DNA from 2 places in the Streptomyces sp. BI87 genome. Region 2 is predicted to be linked to the other one. Evidence: riboswitches for the same ligand, from Rfam matches in the RefSeq annotation. Region 2 holds a riboswitch; the other holds the start of a gene.

Region 1 (9,963 bases), 2.3 Mb from region 2:
GTTCATGCCGTCCCGGATCGGGTTGACCAGCGCCACGTCGGCCAGCCGGTAGGCGGCCAGCGAGCGGGCGAAGTCGTCCTCGACGTGCAGGACGACCGGCGTCCAGCCGACCGTGCCGAACTGCTCGTTGATCTCGTCGGCCAGCGCCCGCACGGAGGCGGTGTACTCGCGGTAGACCGGCAGGTCCTGGCGGGAGGGGTAGGCGAAGGCGATGTGGACGACGCGGCCCGCCCACTCCGGGTGGTCGAGGAGGAGCTGGCGGTAGGCGAGCAGGCCGCGGACGATGTTCTTCGACAGCTCGGTGCGGTCCACCCGGACGATCGTCTTCCGGTCCGGCTCGCCGATCTGCTCGCGCAGCGCCACCAGCCGGTCGTCCACGTCGGTCCGGTGCGCCCGCTCCCGCAGGAACTCCGCGTCCGCCCCCAGCCCGTACACGCCGATCGCCGTACGCCGCCCGTCGTGCGCCAGCTCCGAGGCGCCGGCGCGCTCGGCGCCGAGGACCGCCTGCGCGCAGTCGGCGAAGGCGCCCGCCCAGCGCCGGGTGAGGAAACCGAGGCGGTCCGCGCCGAGCAGGCCGGACAGGAGCTGGGCGGCGATGTCGTCGGGGAGCAGCCGGAAGTAGTCCGGCGGGGCCCACGGCGTGTGCGTGAAGTGGGAGATGCGCAGGTCGGGCCGGAGCGCGCGGAGCATCCCCGGGACCAGCGCCAGGTGGTAGTCCTGCACCAGCACGGCCGCGCCCTCACCGGCCTCGGCGGCCAGCGCCTCCGCGAAGGCGCGGTTGTACGCCTCGTACGCAGCCCACTCCTCCCGGAACTCCGGGCCGAAGGCCGGCTCCACCGGGGTCTGGTACAGCATGTGGTGGACGAACCACAGCACGGAGTTGGCGATGCCGTTGTACGCGGCGGCGTGCGTCTCGGCCGGGATGTCCAGCATCCGCACCCGCTGCCCGCCGGTGTCCTCCGCGTCCAGCGTGCTCGTACCGGCCCGGCGCGCCGCCTCGCGGTCCCCGTCGCCCAGCGCGGCACACACCCACAGCGTGGAGGCGTCCGCCCCGATCGCGGAGAGCCCCGACACCAGCCCGCCCCCGCCCCGCCTGGCCTCCAGCTCCCCTTCGGGCAGCAGGGCGTACGAGACGGGGCCGCGGTTGGAGGCGACCAGAATGCGTGCACTGTCAGACGTCACAGCCATGCGGCGTACCTAGCCTGTTCCTGTGGGTGGCAAACACCCGCGACGGAGCTTGTCCTCATCCCGTCCGCCGGTGGTACGGGTCCTCCGGGACGCGGGTGTGGGCGGTGTGTTCCGGCAGGGGCTCCCGCGGGGCTCCGGCGAGGCGGCCGCCGCGGTACTCGGTGATCTCGATCATCGGGGGGCGCTCCTCCGTGTCGACCTGGGTGGTGCGGGCCACGAAGCCGTCGTCGCCGCGTTCGAACTGGGTCAGTTCCGGGCGGACCAGGTGGCCGCGGGCCAGCCGGAGCTGGGCCGTGCGGTAGATGGCTGCGGCCATGCGGCCGAGCGCCAGGCCGTCCTGGTGGCGGTGGATGCGGACGCCCACGTCCACCTGGGCCAGCGCGTCGAGGCCGACCGTGTGCAGGGCGTCCACCAGCAACCCCAGCTCCACGCCGTAGCCGACGGGGAACGGCAGCTGCTCCAGCAGGCTCCGGCGGACCGCGTACTCGCCGCCCAGCGGCTGGACGAAGCCCGCCAGCCGCGGCCAGTGCAGGTTGAGGACCGGGCGGGCCATGAGTTCGGTGACGCGGCCGCCCTGGCCGGGGGCCGAGCCGAGCGGACGGTCGTACATCGCCTTGACGAAGTCGACGTCCGGGTCGGTCAGCAGGGGGCCGACGATGCCCGAGACGAAGTCGGGCGAGAAGTCCTTCAGGTCGGCGTCGACGAAGCAGACGATGTCCCCGCTGGTCACCATCAGTGACCGCCACAGCACCTCGCCCTTGCCGGGCACGGCGGGCATCCTCGGCAGGATCACGTCGCGGTGCACGACCCGGGCCCCGGCGGCCGCGGCCTCCTGCGAGGTGCGGTCGGTGGAACCGGAGTCGATCACCACCAGTTCGTCGACGAGCGGTACGGCCTCCATGAGCGAGCGGCGGATCTCCGCCACGATCGCCCCGACCGTCGCCTCCTCGTTCAGGGCGGGCAGCACCACGCTGACCGTGGACCCGCTCCTGCGTTTGGCCGCCACCAGTGCGCTCAGCGGCCGGTCGGCGGCGGACCAGGACCGCTTGGTGAGCCAGCGCTCCACCTCTTCGAGCACGTGATCGTCCCCTCATGTCCGGGTCATGTCCGAGGCCATGTCCTAGGTGATGTCCCATGATCCCCCGGGCCTCCGCGCGTCCTCGCGGGAGGGCGATGCGCCAGAAAAGCGGTCGGTGACGAGGGGCGGCGGCCGGCGGCGCTGCCGGTACCTGGGCCCCATCTCGCGGTTCGGACGACCCACACAACTGTCCAAGCCGTCGGTTACAGTCTTGAACAGCGCGCGTGACCATCGCATGTCGAGAGACGCCGGTTCCGCGCCCGACAAACGCGTTCGGCCCCACCAGACAAGGGCTCCGACGCCATACCGCTCATCCAGAGGGGCAGAGGGACACGGCCCGTTGAAGCCCCGGCAACCCTCCGGTCGGTACTCCCGGCGCGTGTTCCACCCGCGTCCGCGAGGCTCCCGGCTCGGGAAGGTGCCAATTCCGTCTCGCGGCGAGATGCGTCGCGAGGAAGATGAGGAGAAAGGGCCTCGCCGTCATGGCTGTGCACACCGTCGCCACCCCCGCAACCCCCTCGCAGGACGCCCCCGCGGTCGATCTCGGTCCCGCTGTCGCCCTCTCCTGCCGTGAGTGCGGCGAGCGCTTCCCGCTCGGCCCCGTCTTCGCCTGCGTGAGCTGTTTCGGGCCCCTGGAGGTCGCCTACGACCTCCCCACCGGCGACCCCGAGGCCCTGCGCGCCGCCATCGAGGCCGGCCCGGACAACATCTGGCGGTACGCCCCGCTGCTGCCCGTCCCCGCCGACGTGGCCACCAAGCCCAGCCTCAACCCGGGCTTCACCCAGCTGGTCAAGGCCGACCACCTCGCCGCCGAGCTGGGCGTCACCGGCGGCCTGTACGTCAAGGACGACTCCGGCAACCCGACGCACTCCTTCAAGGACCGCGTCGTCGCCATCGCCGTCGAGGCCGCCCGCGCCTTCGGCTTCACCACCCTCTCCTGCTCCTCCACCGGCAACCTGGCCGGAGCCGTCGGCGCCGCCGCCGCCCGCGCCGGATTCCGCTCCTGCGTCTTCATCCCGCACGACCTGGAGCAGGGCAAGGTCGTCATGGCCGCGGTCTACGGCGGCGACCTGGTGGGCATCGAGGGCAACTACGACGACGTGAACCGCTTCTGCTCCGAGCTGATCGGCGACCCGCTCGGCGAGGGCTGGGGCTTCGTCAACGTCAACCTGCGCCCGTACTACGGCGAGGGCTCCAAGTCCCTGGCGTACGAGATCGCGGAGCAGCTCGGCTGGCGGCTGCCCGACCAGATCGTGATCCCGGTGGCCTCCGGCTCGCAGCTCACCAAGATCGACAAGGGGTTCAAGGAGCTGATCGCGCTCGGGCTGGTCGAGGACCGCCCGTACAAGATCTTCGGCGCCCAGGCCGAGGGGTGCTCGCCGGTCTCCACCGCGTACAAGGCCGGGCACGACGTGGTCCGCCCGCAGAAGCCCGACACCATCGCCAAGTCGCTGGCGATCGGCAACCCGGCCGACGGCCCGTACGTCCTGGACATCGCCCGGCGTACCGGGGGCGCCGTGGAGGACGTGGACGACGCGCAGGTGGTCGACGCCATCAAGCTGCTCGCCCGTACCGAGGGGATCTTCGCGGAGACGGCGGGCGGCGTGACCGTCGGCGTCACCCGGAAGCTCATCGAGGCCGGGCTGATCGACCCGTCGCTGACCACCGTCGTCCTCAACACCGGTGACGGCCTCAAGACCCTGGACGCGGTGGCGCCCACCACCGGACCGACCGCGACCATCCGGCCCGACCTGGACGCCTTCCGCGCCGCCGGTCTCGCCACCTCCTGACGCCGACGCCCGACGCCGTCCTCGCCCCGCGCGTCGCCGACGCGCCCTCACCCGTACCGCAGCCCCAGCTTCCGGAAGGCACTCCCATGAGCGTCAACGTCCGCATCCCCACCATCCTGCGCACCTACACCGGCGGCCAGTCCGAGGTCCCGGCCGAGGGCGCCACCCTCGCCGAGGTCATCGCCGACCTGGAGAAGAACCACTCCGGCATCGCCGCCCGCGTCCTGGACGACCAGGGCAAGCTGCGCCGCTTCGTCAACGTCTACGTCAACGACGACGACGTCCGCTTCGAGCAGGGCCTGGAGACCGCCACGCCCGACGGCGCCGGTATCTCGATCATCCCGGCGGTCGCCGGCGGCTGCTGAGCCCCGCCGCCTCCGCGGCGAACCCCCGCTCCACCGCATTGCCCTCTCCGCTCCATTCCCTCCGGGGAAAGCGGAGGGGGCAATTCTGCATGGTTGAACGCGGTAGAGTTGGGGAACAGCCTCCCGCGTTTGTGCCGGGAGCATATGAGCCGCCGTTCTTTCCCCGGCGAGCAGCACACAAAGTACCCCGGTTATTCGCCCCCTTGCGCGCCTTTTGCCGGGCCCGACTTGCCCGGAACTCCGGCGCATCCTCCCGGTTCCGCCCTTTCCCCGCGCCCGGATTTCTCGTCCGACTGACCTGTTGCAGACGGCAGTTGGGCAGATACATTCAGCGGCGGTCGACGCGTTCCGGCGCACACCCCCGACCGAAGGTTGGGGGGTGAGGTCTGACCCGGGTCCGCGAAGTGCGGGCCTGTGCAAGGGCCAGTAATAGGGGAGTTAGGCATGGCTCAGGGCACCGTCAAGTGGTTCAACGCGGAGAAGGGCTACGGCTTCATCGCGGTCGACGGTGGTGCGGATGTATTCGTCCACTACAGCGCGATCCAGATGGACGGCTACCGCACCCTTGAAGAGGGTCAGAGGGTCGAATTCGAGATCTCGCAGGGTCAGAAGGGGCCGCAGGCGGACATGGTCCGCGTGGCCGCCTGAGGCGCCGACCGCACCACACTCACGAGGGCCCGCCCCACAACAGGGGGCGGGCCCTCTGCGCTGGCCTCACACGCCGACCGGGCTCGATGGCCTCAAGCGACGGCCGGGCTCCGTGGCCTCAAGCGCCGGCCGGGCTATAGATAGCCCGGCCGGCGCTTGAGGCCATCCTTCGAGCCCGGCCGGCGTTTGAGGCCACCCCACCCCCGCCGCGGCAAGGGCGGCCTGACCTCCGCATCCGCCGGTACGGACAGGGCGCCCCCAGCACGCGGGCGCGGGGCCGGAGGCCCCTAGCGCCTTGCACTCTCCTACCCCGAGTGCTAATTATTGGCGTTAGCACTCTCCGAGTGAGAGTGACAGAAGGACCGGGTCGGTGAGGCCCGCAGGCCGCGCGGGGCAAGGAACCGCGAGGCAGGCAGGCCGTCCGTCGCGGGCGCCAGCACGGTCCGGAGTATCCACCCTCCCCCAGACAGAGTCCGGGGGGACCCCCAGTCCTGGGAGGACCACTTCACATGGCCAAGATCATCGCGTTCGACGAGGAGGCGCGGCGCGGTCTCGAGCGCGGGATGAACCAGCTCGCCGACGCCGTCAAGGTCACCCTTGGCCCCAAGGGCCGCAACGTCGTCCTCGAGAAGAAGTGGGGCGCCCCCACGATCACCAACGATGGTGTCTCCATCGCCAAGGAGATCGAGCTCGAAGACCCGTACGAGAAGATCGGCGCCGAGCTGGTCAAGGAGGTCGCGAAGAAGACGGACGACGTCGCCGGTGACGGCACGACGACCGCGACCGTCCTGGCCCAGGCGCTCGTCCGCGAGGGTCTGCGCAACGTCGCCGCGGGTGCCAACCCGATGGCCCTGAAGCGCGGCATCGAGAAGGCCGTCGAGGCCGTCTCCTCCGCGCTGCTGGAGCAGGCGAAGGACGTGGAGACCAAGGAGCAGATCGCCTCCACCGCCTCCATCTCCGCCGCCGACACCCAGATCGGCGAGCTGATCGCCGAGGCCATGGACAAGGTCGGCAAGGAAGGCGTCATCACCGTCGAGGAGTCCCAGACCTTCGGTCTGGAGCTGGAGCTCACCGAGGGTATGCGCTTCGACAAGGGCTACATCTCGGCGTACTTCGCCACCGACATGGAGCGGATGGAGGCGTCGCTCGACGACCCGTACATCCTCATCGTCAACTCCAAGATCGGCAACGTGAAGGACCTGCTCCCGCTGCTGGAGAAGGTCATGCAGTCGGGCAAGCCGCTGCTGATCATCGCCGAGGACGTCGAGGGCGAGGCCCTGTCGACCCTGGTGGTCAACAAGATCCGCGGCACCTTCAAGTCCGTCGCCGTCAAGGCCCCGGGCTTCGGCGACCGCCGCAAGGCCATGCTCGGTGACATCGCCATCCTCACGGGCGGCACGGTCATCTCCGAGGAGGTCGGCCTCAAGCTGGAGAACGCCGGTCTCGACCTGCTGGGCCGCGCCCGCAAGGTCGTCATCACCAAGGACGAGACCACGATCGTCGACGGTGCCGGCGACAGCGACCAGGTCAACGGCCGCGTCGCGCAGATCCGCGCCGAGATCGAGAACAGCGACTCGGACTACGACCGTGAGAAGCTCCAGGAGCGTCTGGCGAAGCTGGCCGGCGGCGTGGCCGTCATCAAGGCCGGTGCCGCCACCGAGGTCGAGCTGAAGGAGCGCAAGCACCGCATCGAGGACGCGGTGCGCAACGCCAAGGCCGCCGTCGAGGAGGGCATCGTCGCCGGTGGTGGCGTGGCTCTGCTCCAGGCTTCCTCGGTCTTCGAGAAGCTGGAGCTCGAGGGCGACGAGGCCACCGGTGCCGCCGCCGTCAAGCTGGCCCTGGAGGCCCCGCTCAAGCAGATCGCCGTCAACGGTGGCCTGGAGGGCGGCGTGGTCGTGGAGAAGGTGCGCAACCTCGCCGTGGGCCACGGCCTGAACGCCGCGACCGGCGAGTACGTCGACATGATCGCCGAGGGCATCCTCGACCCGGCCAAGGTGACGCGTTCCGCGCTCCAGAACGCCGCGTCGATCGCCGCCCTCTTCCTCACCACCGAGGCCGTCATCGCCGACAAGCCGGAGAAGGCCGCCGCCGCTGCCCCGGGTGGCATGCCCGGCGGTGACATGGACTTCTGACCGGACTCGCTTCCGGTCGGCCCGTCCGGCACCACGCCCACCGGGGCGGTGTCCCTCTTCCGAGGGATGCCGCCCCGGTGGCGTTGGTGCTGTCCGTCCTCGGGATCGCCTCGGACACCCGCGATGTGCGAGGGTGGACCCGGCCTCACGGCCACGGAACGTCCGAGAGAAAGGAGCGCGGTCATGTCCTCCAAGCGTCGCCGTAAGAAGAAGGCGCGTCGCAAGAACGGCGCCAACCACGGCAGCAGGCCGCAGTCCTGACTTCCGTGCGGCGCTCCTGAGGCCGGGGGAGACCCCGAAGGGCCCGGGCGCGCCGGCACCACGCCCCCGTCACACCGCCGCAGGCGGCAGGCGGGGGCGTCGTCGCGTTCAGCGGGTCGGCGCGGTCAGCAGGGTCCGTCCTCGGCGGAGACGTGGAGGATCGACCGGTCGGCGGCCGCGTCGTGGCCCTCGTAGACGTGGAGGCAGTACGCGGCGGAGGTGCCGGAGCCGGTGACTGTGTACGCGGTGCGGTCCGGGCCGGTGCCCCGGTGGACGGAGGCGCCGATGAACGGGGTGCCCGGCTGCCGGTCGACGGCGTCCTCCAGGGACCAGGCGTAGCCCAGGTCGGAGTGGTGGACGTGCGGGGCCCGGTTCATCTCCTCGGCGGCCCGGTAGACCGCGTCCCGCAGTTCGCCGCGGCTCCAGCTGCCGGTGTCGTGCAGGTAGAGGATGACGCCGAGCGCGGTGAGCGGCGCCAGCAGGATCAGGGCGAGCCCGACCGGATTGCGGTGGTTGTAGACGTACCGCGTGCCGCCCCGGGCGGGCGTGAACACCGGCTCGTACGGGTCGTCCGCCCCGTCGGGGGCGGTGCCGGGGCGGGTCGTGGTCATGGGGCCCATCCTCCGGTACGCGGGAGGGTGGCGGCCCGGCGGGGGTGTGCGGGGTCGTCGTCCGGAGGGCTCCGCGCGCCGTCGCCACCCCCGGATGTGCCTGCCGCTACCCCCGGATGTGGGGAGGAGCGCCACTGTCGGGGGCCTCGGCGCGTTGAACACGCTGTGTGGGCAATCTCACTACAGAGCGTGGACGATGGAGAGGGAGTGAGCGCCGTGAAGGGCACGGAGGCGCACGGCAGGACCACCGACCGGGTGGGGGCCGCCCAGGAGGCGGTGGACCGGCTTCGCGCCGGGCTGGCGGAGGCGGGGATCGTCCTGCCGTCGCTGCGGCTGGAGCCGGTGTCGAGCGCGGGGAACGACCCCGCCCCGCTCGTCGACCTCGGGCGGTGCAACGTCGAGACCGCCGACCGGCTCAGCGCCGTCCTGGAGGGGGCCCGGCAGCGATGAGCGACGACGATGCCTGCTGCGCCGGTGCCGACGAGCCGGAGGCGCCCGAGGTCGTCTGGGTGGTCGGCGCCTTCGCGGTCGACGCGCGGGACGGTCGCCTCGGCCGGGTCATGGGCAGCGAGGGCCCGTACATCCAGCTCCGGCCGCCCGGCGGCGGCAAGGAGTGGGACTGCCCGCCGCGCGCGGTCCGGGCCGCCGACCGGAAGGAGGTGCTGCGCGCCAAGGTGCGGGAGATCAACTGGGAGGGGCGGCTGCCCTGAGGCGGCCCCCCGCCGGGCTCACGGGCGCGGCTCCACCTCGCCGAGGATCAGCTGGTAGCGGTGGTGGTCGCGCCAGGCACCCGCGATGTGCAGGTAGTCGGGGGCGGTGCCGTACCAGGTGAAGCCCGCGCGGAGCAGGACGCGCTGGGAGGCGGTGTTGTCCAGCAGGGTGCCCGCCTCCAGCCGGTGCAGGCCGAGCGCGTCCCGGGCGTACGCCACGGCCTGGGCCAGCGCCTGCCCGGCGAGTCCGCGCCCGGTGTGCTCCCCGTCCACCCAGTAGCCGACCGAGGCGCTGAGCAGCGGCCCCCGGACGATCCCGGTGAAGGTGAGGGTGCCGAGCACCGGAGGCGTCCCCGGCACGTGGGAGCCGTCCAGCACCCACGGCACGGCCCGCCCGGCCTCCCACTCCCGCAGTTGCCCCGCGATCCGCTCGGCCTGCCCTTCGAGGGTGAGGAACCGCTCCCCGCGCCGGGGCTCGGTCGGCGCGAGGTGCGCGGCGTTGCGCCGGTACGCGGCGAGCAGGGCGGGGGCGTCGTCGGGGCGGACCAGGCGCATCAGGGCGCCGCCGGGGAGCTGGGCGTCCGGGACGGGGGCGGGGGAGCCGGGCTCGGTCATCCGGCCGATGGTACGCCGCAGGACGGGGGCGAGGCGGCCGGCCGCCACCGCCTGCGGTCCGTCTTCTCCTCGTACGGCTGCGGGTCCGGGTACGTCACCAGTTCCAGGGTGCTGCCCCACGGGGTGCGGAGGTAGGCGAAGCGGTTGGCGGGGCCCGCCTCGGGGCCGGGGAGGGGGTGCGGTGGGGAGAGGGGGTGGGCGCCCGCCTCGATGGCGCGGTCGCGGAGGGTGTCGAGGTCGTCGACGTACAGGGCGAGGTGCTGCCAGCCGAGATCGCTGGGGAGGGCCGGGGAGCGGCCGGGCGGGTCGTAGGCGAAGAGTTCGATGCCGGGGCCGTCGGGGAGGGCCAGCATGCGGATGGCCAGTTGGCGGGTGCCGGGCGGGACGCCGAGGCGCTGTTCGGTCTCCGGGCCGCCGACCGGCCCCCGGCCGGCGGGGAGCGTGTCGTACAGCACCTCGGCGCCGAGTGCGTCGGCCAGGAAGCGGGTGGCGGCCTCCAGGTCGGGGACGGTGAGGCCGATGTGGTCGATTCCTCGTACGCGTGCGGTCATCGCGCCATGATCCG
Region 2 (9,963 bases):
CTTCCTGGAACGCCAGTACGCCGACCCGGGCGAGGAGTTGATCGGCCTGGTCGGCCGCACCGGCGGCCGGGGACCCGCCCAGCTCACCCAGGGCCGCGAGATACCCGTCCGGCTGCCCCTGCACCGGGACGCCGACGCGCGGGCCGCCGTCCTCGCCTCCCCGCACCGCTCCGGCACGCTGGACCGCCCCGAGGGCGAGATCCGCTGGGCCAAGGTGCGGGTGGTCCCCGGCGGCGGCGCCCCGGAGGCTGCCTTCGTCGTCGCCTTCCACCCCGAGCGGGAGCGGGAGGAGGCGAACACCGTCTTCCAGATCCTGCTCGCCATCTCGGCCGTCGCCCTGCTGCTGACCTGCGGCATCGGCTGGGCCGTCGCCGGTCGCATCCTGGCCCCGGTCCGGCTGGTGACCACGACAGCGGCCCAGCTCACCGAACAGGACCTGACCCGGCGCATCCCGGTCCGCGGTCACGACGACATCGCGGCGCTGGCGGGCACCTTCAACGCCATGCTGGACCGGCTGGAGCGGGCCTTCGCCGCCCAGCGCCAGTTCGTCGACGACGCCGGGCACGAGCTGCGCACCCCCATCACCATCGTCCGGGGCCACCTGGAACTGATGGGCGACGACCCGGCCGAGCGCGAGGAGACGGTCCGCCTGGTCACCGACGAACTCGACCGGATGAGCCGGATCGTGGAGGACCTGCTGCTCCTCGCCAAGTCCGAACGCCCCGACTTCGTCACCCCCGGCCCGGTCCGCCTCGCCGAGCTCACCGCCGACGTCTACGTCAAGGCCCGCACCCTGGGCGAGCGCGACTGGGTCCTCGACGGCCACACCGACCTGCGCCCGGACCGCCCCGACGACGACCTCGTCCACCTCGACGAGCAGCGCGTCACCCAGGCCATGGTCCAGCTCGCCCAGAACGCCGTACAGCACACCGTGCAGGGCGCCCGGATCACCGTCGGCTCCCGCACCCTCGCCAACTCCACGACGGAGCTGTACGTCGCCGACACCGGGCCCGGCGTCCAGCCGCAGGACGCCGAGGTCATCTTCGAACGGTTCCGGCGCGGCACCGCCCGGCGCGGCGCCCGGGGCAGCGGGGCCGGGCTCGGCCTCGCCATCGTCCGGGCCATCGCCGAGGGCCACCCCGGCGGCCGGGTCGAACTGCGCTCGCCCGAGTCGGGCGGCGCCACCTTCGTCCTCGTACTGGAAAGGGCCACCACGCCGTGAACCGGATACTCATCGTCGAGGACGAGGAGCGCATCGCCTCCTTCATCGAGAAGGGGCTGCGCGCCAACGGCTTCACCACCACGGTCGCCGCCGACGGGGAGAGCGCCCACGACTACGCCCTCACCGGCGGCTTCGACCTGGTCCTGCTGGACATCGGGCTGCCCGGCCGGGACGGCTTCACCGTCCTGCGCGACCTGCGCGAGGCCCGGGTGACGGCGCCGGTGATCGTGCTGACCGCCCGGGACTCCGTACGGGACACGGTGGCCGGGCTGGAGGGCGGGGCCGACGACTGGATGACCAAGCCGTTCCGGTTCGAGGAGCTGCTGGCCCGGGTGCGGCTGCGGCTGCGCACCGCCGCCCGGGCGCCGGAGGTGACGGTGCTGCGGTGCGGCGAGGTCACCCTCGACCTGCGCACCCGGCGGGCCCGTTCCGGCGAGGAGACGGTCGACCTGACGGCCCGCGAGTTCGTCCTGCTGGAGCTGTTCCTGCGCCATCCCGGCCAGGTCCTGGCCCGCGAGCAGATCCTCTCCCAGGTCTGGGGGTACGACTTCGACCCGGGCTCCAACATCGTCGACGTCTACGTACGCGCCCTGCGCCGCAAGCTCGGCGCCCACCGGATCGAGACGGTGCGCGGAATGGGGTACCGGCTGCCGCAGGGGTGACCGGGGCCGGGGCCGCATGAGACTTCCTTCATGACGGCCTCATGGGCGGCTCACCCCCGCCGCCCAGGCTGAACGGGTGACCCTGACTCTCCGCCAGGCCGCGCTGTGGTGCGCGGCGCTGAGCGTCTGCGCCCTGCTCCTCGTCCCCGGCCAGTTCCCCGGCCTGACCGGCGAGGGGCGGCTGACGCTCGGCGTCTTCGTCCTCGCCACCGCCGCCTGGATCGCCGGCCCGGTGGACGACACCTACGTCGCGCTCGGCGCCGGGCTCGCCCTCACCGTGACCGGCGTGATCAGCAGCGACGCCCTCTTCGGCACCCTCGGCGACGACACCGTCTGGCTGCTGATCTGCGCCTTCGTGCTGGCCGCCGCGGTGGGCAGGACCGGGCTCGCGGGCCGGGCGGCGGCTTTCCTGGTGAGCGGTGCCCGCTCGGTGCGCCAACTGGTCCACCTGACCACCGCCGCGCTGGTCGTCACCGCCTTCGCCGTCCCGGCCACCTCGGGCCGGGCCGCCCTCGCCCTGCCGGTCTTCCTGGCGCTCGCCAAGGTGCTGAGCGACCGGCGCCGGGTGGTGGTGATGCTGGCGCTGCTCTTCCCCACCGTCATCCTGCTGTCGGCGGTGGCCACGCTGATCGGTGCCGGCGCCCACCTCATCACCGTCTCGGTGCTCTGGGAGGCCACCGGGGAGCGGATCGGCTTCACCGAGTGGCTGCTGCTGGGGCTCCCCCTCGCCATCGCCTCCTCCCACCTCGCCGCCGAGGCGGTCCTGCTGACCACCACCCGGCGCGCCGACCGCAAGGGCCCGGTGCGGATCGGCGCGGACGACATCCAGCAGCACAGCGACTCCCCGGTGACCGGTCCCCTCTCCCCCGCCGAGGCCCGCTGCGCCCTGCTGCTCACCACCGTGGTGGTGCTCTGGTGCAGCGAGCCCCTGCACCGGGTGCCCCCGGCGGTGGTCGCGCTGATCGGCGCGGTGGTCGCCGCCTCCCCGGCGCTGGGCACGGTCCGGATGAAGGACGCGCTGCGCACCGTGCCCTGGTCGCTGCTGCTCTTCATGGCCGCGACGATGGCGATGGGCATCGCGCTGGCCGACTCGGGCGCGGCCCGCTGGCTGGTCGGCGGGGTGCCGCTGGACGTACCGCCGTGGGCCTTCCTCGCCGTGGTGATCGGGGTCAGCACGGCGGCCCACCTGGTCCTCCAGTCCCGCTCGGCCCGGTCCAGCGTGCTGGTCCCGCTGGTGGTGGCCGCCGCCGCGGGCGCCGGGGTCAACCCGGTCGCGGCCGCCCTCGCCTCCACCGCCGCAGCGGGCTTCTGCCACACCCTGCCCGCCTCCGCGAAGCCGGTGACGCTCTTCGCCGGGATACCGGACACCCCCACGTACACCCCGCGCGACCTGCTGCGGCTCTCGGCGCTGCTCGCGCCGCTGACCGCCCTGCTGGTGCTGGCCTTCGCCCTCGCGGTGTGGCCGCTGCTCGGCGTGCCCGTCTCCTGACGGCCGCGCGCCTCTCCCCCACACCGTCCTGTCCGCCCGATCCCCGGGAGTCACCGTGCCGCAGTACCCGACCCGTTTCGCCGTCGCCCCCAGCGGATTCAAGGAGTCCCTCTCCGCTCCGGAGGCGGCCCGCGCCATCGCCGCCGGCATCCACCGGGTGGTCCCCGACGCCGAGGTGGACCTGATCCCGCTGGTCGACGGCGGCGAGGGCACCGCCGAGGCACTGGCCGAGGCGGCGGGCGGCCGGCTCCTCCACCGCACCGCCACCGGCCCCGTGGGCGCCCCGGTGCCGACTCACTTCGCTCTGCTCCCCGACTCCACGGCGGTGGTGGAGATGGCCGCCGTCGCGGGCCTCGCCCTGGTCCCCCGCACCGCCCGCGACCCCGGCCGCACCACCACCCGCGGCGTCGGCGAACTGATCACCGCCGCCCTCGACGCCGGCGCCACCCGCGTCCTGGTCGGCTGCGGCGACTCCGGTACGTCCGACGGGGGCGCCGGCGCGCTCCAGGCTCTGGGCGCCCGCCTCCTGGACGCCGAGGGGCGCGAACTGGGACCGGGCGGCGTGGAGTTGTCACGCCTGGCACGGATCGACACGGCCGGGCTCGACCCCCGGCTGGCCCGCGCCGGGATCAAGGTGGCCTGCAACCCGTACAACGTGCTCTGCGGGGAGCGGGGCGTGGCGCGGGTCTTCGGTCCGCAGAAGGGGGCCTCGCCCGAGCGGGTCGAGCAGCTGGCGGCCGGTCTGGAGCGGTGGGCGGCGGTGCTGGCCCGGGATGTGGCACCGGGCCGCTGCCGCCTCGCCGACCTCCGGCTGGACGCCGGTACGGGCGCCTCCGGCGGGCTCGGGGCGGGGCTCGCCGCCCTCGGGGCCGAGCTGCGGCCCCGCTTCGAGGTGCTGCTCGGGCGGCTCGACCTGGACGTCCGGCTGGCCCGGGCCGACCTGGTGGTGACCGCCGAGGGCGCCCTCGACGCGCAGACCCCGCGCGGCAAGGTGCCCGCCGAGGTGGCCCGCCGCGCCAAGCTCTCCGGCCGCCCGGTGCTGGCGCTGGCCGGAACCCTCGGCGAGGGCCACGGCCAGGTACCCGGCGTGGACGCCTGCAGCGGCATCCTGCCCGCGCCGGTGGGGCTGGCGGAGGCGCTGGGCCGGGGCGCGGAGTTCCTCACCGACGCCACCGAGCGGGCCCTGCGGATGGTTTTGCTCGGGGCACGGCTCGGCCCGGTCGCGGCGGCCGCCGCCGTCGTTCAGACGGCCGGGACCCAGCGCCCGTCGACGGTGCGGTAGTCCAGGCGGGCGCCGGTGGTGACCAGTTCGCGGACGGCGCCGAGGAACCGCTCGACGTGCTCCTCGGGCGTCCCCGCCCCGAAGCTGACCCGGACCGCGCTGAGCGCCTGCCCGTCGGTCTCCTGGGGCGCACCGCACTCGCCGGGCTCGGTCCGCTCCGCCTCCAGCAGGGTGCGCACCAGCGGGTGGGCGCAGAAGAGGCCGTCGCGGACGCCGATGCCGTACTCGGCGGAGAGGGCGGCGGCCAGGTGCGAGCTGTGCCAGCCCTCGGCCGTGAAGGAGACCACGCCCACCCGGTCGGCGCCGGCCCCGAAGAGGTTCAGGACGCGGATGCCGGGCAGTTCCGCGAGGCCGGTCAGCAGCCGCTCCAGCAGCGCCTCCTCGCGGACGGCCAGCTGCTCCTGCCCCGCTTCGGTGAGCGCGGTGCAGGCGGCGGCGACGGCGTAGGCGCCGATGACGTTGGGCGAGCCGGCCTCGTGCCGGGCCGCGCCGGTGTGCCAGGAGACCTCCACCCCGCCGTCCTCGGCGCGGGTGACGGTCCGGCTGGCCCCGCCCCCGGCGAGGTACGGCTCGGCGGCGCGCAGCCAGTCGGCGCGTCCGGCCAGCACCCCGGAGCCGAACGGCGCGTACAGCTTGTGACCGGAGAAGGCGACCCAGTCGACGTCCAGCTCGGTCAGCGAGACGGGCCGGTGCGGGGCGAGCTGGGCGGCGTCCAGGACGATGCGGGCGCCGTGCGCGTGGGTGGCGGCGGCCAGTTCGCGGACCGGCCAGATCTCCCCGGTGACGTTGGAGGCGCCGGTGACGCAGACCAGCGCCGGGCCGTACGGGTCGCGGGCGGCGAGGGCCCGCTCCAGGGTGCGGACGGCCTCGTCGTGGCTGCGGGGCGCGTCGAGGACGGTGAGGCGGGCGGAGCGCCAGGGCAGCAGTGCGGCGTGGTGCTCGGTCTCGAAGACGAAGACCTCGCACCCCTCGGGAAGGGCGCCGGCCAGCAGGTTGAGGGAGTCGGTGGTGGAGCGGGTGAAGAGGAGTTCGTCGTCGGGGCGGCAGCCGAGGAAGGCGGCGACGGTGGCCCTGCTCTTCTCGAAGAGGTCGGTGGAGAGCTGGGAGAGGTGCCCGGCCCCCCGGTGGACGCTGCCGTAGTAGGGGGCGTAGGCGGCCACGTCGTCCCAGACCCGCTGGAGGGCGGGGGCGCTGGCGGCGTAGTCGAGGGCGGCGTAGGTGCGCTCCCCGCCGGTGGCGAGGGGGACGGTCACGTCAGCGCCCAGAACGGGCAGCGGGGCACAAATCGTCGGTTCGGCGACGGCGTGGACGGCGGTGGCGGTCATGGGTACTCCCGGAGCGGTGCGCGGCGGGGCGCGTGGCGACGCCCGGCGGCGAGGACGGAGAAGGGGGTGCGAGGTGGGGGGCAACCGCGGCCCGGGTCCCGGGAGTCACCCGGGAAGTACGGCGTCACTGCCCTCGCGGCCGAAGGCCGCGGGGAGAAAAGAAGAGAGGGACGCCGTCGGGCCGGCCGGCCCTAACGCATTCGCTTGCTCACGAGAACCGCTCCCTCGAAGGACCAGGACCCCTGGACACTCGCCCCGACGGGGCGCGAGGGGTCCGCGCTTGCCGCGGACGGTCTGACCGCGGCCTGGTCTTCACCCGGGGCACCCCGCCACGGACGGAGGGTTGCCGGACAGCGGGCCGGGGCCGTAGTCGCTGTCACTCATGACCTGCCAGCATCTTGCCACACCGGGCGGAACACGCAAGGCGCGGTCCGTCATGCGGACCGCGCCTCGGCGGTGCGGATACTCAACGGCCGCCTGCGGGCCGCGACTTGGGGTGCGGCCTCACCGGTGGGAGGCCGCCACCCAGCGCTCCAGGGCCGCCTGGGCGCGGCCGGAGTCCAGCGACTCGGCGGCCAGCCGCATCCCGTCGGCGATGCGCTCGGTCAGCGGCGCGGCCGAGGGGCGCAGGGCCGCGAGGGCCGCGGCGGAGTTGAGCAGGACGGCGTCCCGGACGGGGCCCTTCTCGCCCGCCAGGAGTCTGCGCGCCACATCGGCGTTGTACGAGGCGTCGGCGCCGCGCAGCGCCTCCACCGGCACCAGTTCGATGCCGACGTCGCGCGGGTCGAAGGTCTCCTCGCGCACCTCGCCGCCGCCGACCAGCCAGACCCGGGAGGTGGCGGTGGTGGTCAGCTCGTCGAGCCCGTCGTCGCCCCGGAAGACCAGCGCCGAGGAGCCGCGTTCGGCGAGGACGCCGGCGATGATCGGCGCCATCCGCGCGTCGGCGACCCCGGTGGCCTGGGCGCGGACCCGGGCCGGGTTGGTGAGCGGTCCCAGGAAGTTGAAGACCGTGCGGATGCCCAGTTCCTTGCGGGCCGGGGCGACGTGCCGCAGCGCCGGGTGGAAGCGGACCGCGAAACAGAAGGTGATCCCGGCCTCCTCCGCGACCTCGGCGACCCGGCCGGGGGCCAGCTCCAGATTGACGCCGAGCTTCTCCAGCACGTCGGAGGCGCCCGAGGCCGAGGAGGCGGCCCGGTTGCCGTGCTTGACGACCTTGGCGCCCGTCCCCGCGATCACGATGGCGGACATGGTGGAGATGTTGACCGTACGGGCGCCGTCGCCGCCGGTGCCGACGATGTCGACGCTCTCGCCGGGCACCTCGATGGTGCGGGCGTGCGCGTACATCCCGTGGACCAGGCCGCTGATCTCCTGGACCGTCTCGCCCTTGGCCCGCAGCGCGACCGCGAAGCCGGCGATCTGGGCGTCGGTGGCCTCGCCGCGCATGATGCGGTCCATCGCCCAGGCGGTGGCGTCGGCGCTCTGGTCACGTCCCTCCAGCAGGCCGTTGAGCACCTCCGGCCAGGAACGGACCGCCGTGGTGTCGCCTCCAGCGGGTTGCGCAGCGCTCATGGTCGCTCCTGGTTCGTCTCGAACTGCGGGATGGTCCATACCCTAACCAAGCCCGGCAACGGCCTGGGGCCCCGTCCAGCGAATGGACGGGGCCCCAGGCGTGGCGATCAGTCGGTCAGGGTGGCGCGGAGATCAGTGGTGGCCGTGGCCTTCCTGGATCTCCTTGTACTCCTCGGCGGTCGGCTTGGGGATCTGGGTCCCCTCGCCGAAGTACGCCTGGGAGAGCTTGGCCCTGAGCTTCTCGCCGCCCTTGACCTTGCGCTCGACACCGTTCTCGTCGACCGTCGGGCCGATCTCGACCGGCTTGTACTGCTCGTGCTGGGTGAGGGTGTGCAGCTGCTCCTGGCTGAGCGGCTCGTGGACCTCGATGAACTCACCGTGCGGAAGCCGCTTGATGATGCCGGACTCGCGTCCGTGCAGCACCTTCTCGGCGTCGCGCCGCTGGAGACCCAGGCAGATCCGCTTGGTCACGATGAAGGCGATGACCGGTCCGGCGAAGAAGCCGATCCGGACGAACCAGGTGATCGCGTTGATCGAGAGGTGGAAGTGGGTCGCCCAGAGGTCGTTTCCACCACCCACCAGCGTGATCATGTACATCGTGATCCAGGCGACGCCGAGCGCGGTACGCGTCGGTGCGTTGCGCGGGCGGTCCAGCAGGTGGTGCTCGCGCTTGTCACCGGTGATCCAGGACTCGATGAACGGATAGACCGCCATCGCGCCCAGCACCAGACCGAAGACCACCAGCGGGATGAAGACACCCAGGACCAGCGTGTGGCCCCAGAGGTTGATCTCCCAGCCAGGCATCACGCGGACCAGGCCCTCGGCGAAGCCCATGTACCAGTCCGGCTGGGCGCCGGTACCCACCATGTCCGGCCGGTACGGGCCGATCGTCCAGATCGGGTTGATCGTCGCGATGGCGGCGACCGCCGCGATGACACCGAAGACCAGGAAGAAGAAGCCTCCGGCCTTCGCCATGTAGACCGGCATGAGCGGCATGCCCACGACGTTCTTCTCGGTCCGGCCGGGACCGGGGAACTGCGTGTGCTTGTGGTAGAAGACCAGGATCAGGTGGGCCACCACGAGGCCGAGCATGATGCCCGGCAGCAGCAGGATGTGGATCGAGTAGAACCTGGCCACGAAGTCCGTGCCGGGGAACTCGCCGCCGAACAGGAACATCGAGATGTAGGTACCGACGATCGGCACCGACAGGATCGCGCCCTGGGTGAACCGGACACCGGTGCCCGACAGCAGGTCGTCCGGGAGCGAGTAGCCGGTGAAACCGGTGAACATGCCGAGGACGAAGAGCAGGAAGCCGAACAGCCAGTTGATCTCACGCGGCTTGCGGAAGGCGCCCGTGAAGAAGACGCGCATCATGTGCACGAACATGCCGGCGAGGAAGATCAGCGCGGCCCAGTGGTGGATCTGCCGGATGAGCAGACCACCGCGGACCTCGAAGCTGATGTCGAGCGTCGAGGCGTACGCCTCGGACATCAGCACGCCCTGCATCGGCGCGTAGACGCCGTGGTACTCCACCTCGTTCATCGACGGGTGGAAGAACAGCGTCAGGTACACACCCGTGAGGATGATGATGATGAAGCTGTAGAGGCAGATCTCGCCGAGCATGAAGGACCAGTGGTCCGGGAAGACCTTGCGCAGGTTGGCCTTGGCGAGGGAGTAGATCCCCAGCCGGCCGTCTGCCCAGTCCGCCACCCGCTCGCCCGCGGGAGCCTTGCCCCGCTGCTCATTGGCAGGCGCTGTGGTCGTGTTACTCATCCGCGCTCCCAGAAGGCAGGACCGACGGGCTCATCGAAGTCGCCGAGGGCTTCAAGGTAGCCCTCGTCGTTCACGCCGATGTGCAGCTGCGGCAGGGCATGTCCGGCGGGGCCGAAGATCACCCGGGCACCGTCGGAGAGGTCGAAGGTGGACTGGTGGCACGGGCAGAGCGCGTGGTGCGTCTGCTGCTCGTAGAGGCTGATGGGGCAGCCGACGTGCGTGCAGATCTTGGAGAAGGCCACGATGCCCTCGTGCGACCAGTCGAGCTCGCGCTTGTCCTTGATGTCCTCCGGCTGGAGCCGGACGATCATCAGGGCGGCCTTGGCGATCTCGTTCATGAAGCCGTGGTCGTGCTCCTCCAGGCCCTCGGGCTTGGCGAAGGTCAGCGAGCCGACCGCGATGTCCTCGGGACGCAGCGGCTCACCCGTGTTCATGTTGACCAGGGCCTTGCCCTTGCCCCACAGGGTGTGGCGCAGCTTGTCCTCGGGGAGCGGACCGAGGTCGCGCAGGAGGACGACGCCGGAGAGCGGCACCATGGCCAGCGCGCCGAACATGGTGTTGCGGATGAGCTTGCGACGGCCCAGGACCGAATCCTCGGCGCCCTGCTTGAAGTCGTTGAGGACCTTGGCCTTGACCTCGGG

The links. A riboswitch is a leader RNA that binds a small molecule or an ion and turns the genes downstream of it on or off. The one in region 2 is predicted to bind S-adenosylmethionine.
Region 1: it holds a riboswitch for S-adenosylmethionine, as region 2 does, so the genes downstream of both, thrC (threonine synthase) here and OIM89_RS23440 (aminotransferase class V-fold PLP-dependent enzyme) in region 2, are expected to answer to the same signal.

What each region holds. Positions count from the first base shown of each region.
Region 1 is NZ_CP110079.1:2,911,860-2,921,822, reverse strand. It holds gene OIM89_RS12610 (alpha,alpha-trehalose-phosphate synthase (UDP-forming)) at 1-1,188, opposite strand, end outside; gene OIM89_RS12605 (glucosyl-3-phosphoglycerate synthase) at 1,244-2,266, opposite strand; SAM riboswitch class I at 2,574-2,731, shown strand; gene thrC (threonine synthase) at 2,749-4,056, shown strand; gene OIM89_RS12595 (MoaD/ThiS family protein) at 4,143-4,421, shown strand; gene OIM89_RS12590 (cold-shock protein) at 4,866-5,069, shown strand; gene groL (chaperonin GroEL) at 5,579-7,201, shown strand; gene OIM89_RS29990 (50S ribosomal protein bL37) at 7,385-7,462, shown strand; gene OIM89_RS12580 (hypothetical protein) at 7,588-8,073, opposite strand; gene OIM89_RS12575 (hypothetical protein) at 8,281-8,523, shown strand; gene OIM89_RS12570 (hypothetical protein) at 8,520-8,783, shown strand; gene OIM89_RS12565 (GNAT family N-acetyltransferase) at 8,802-9,398, opposite strand; gene OIM89_RS12560 (VOC family protein) at 9,395-9,949, opposite strand.
Region 2 is NZ_CP110079.1:5,254,865-5,264,827, reverse strand. It holds gene OIM89_RS23460 (sensor histidine kinase) at 1-1,222, shown strand, start outside; gene OIM89_RS23455 (response regulator transcription factor) at 1,219-1,884, shown strand; gene OIM89_RS23450 (SLC13 family permease) at 1,961-3,373, shown strand; gene OIM89_RS23445 (glycerate kinase) at 3,429-4,655, shown strand; gene OIM89_RS23440 (aminotransferase class V-fold PLP-dependent enzyme) at 4,616-5,980, opposite strand; SAM riboswitch class IV at 6,252-6,368, opposite strand; gene trpD (anthranilate phosphoribosyltransferase) at 6,485-7,549, opposite strand; gene OIM89_RS23430 (cytochrome b) at 7,682-9,322, opposite strand; gene OIM89_RS23425 (ubiquinol-cytochrome c reductase iron-sulfur subunit) at 9,319-9,963, opposite strand, start outside.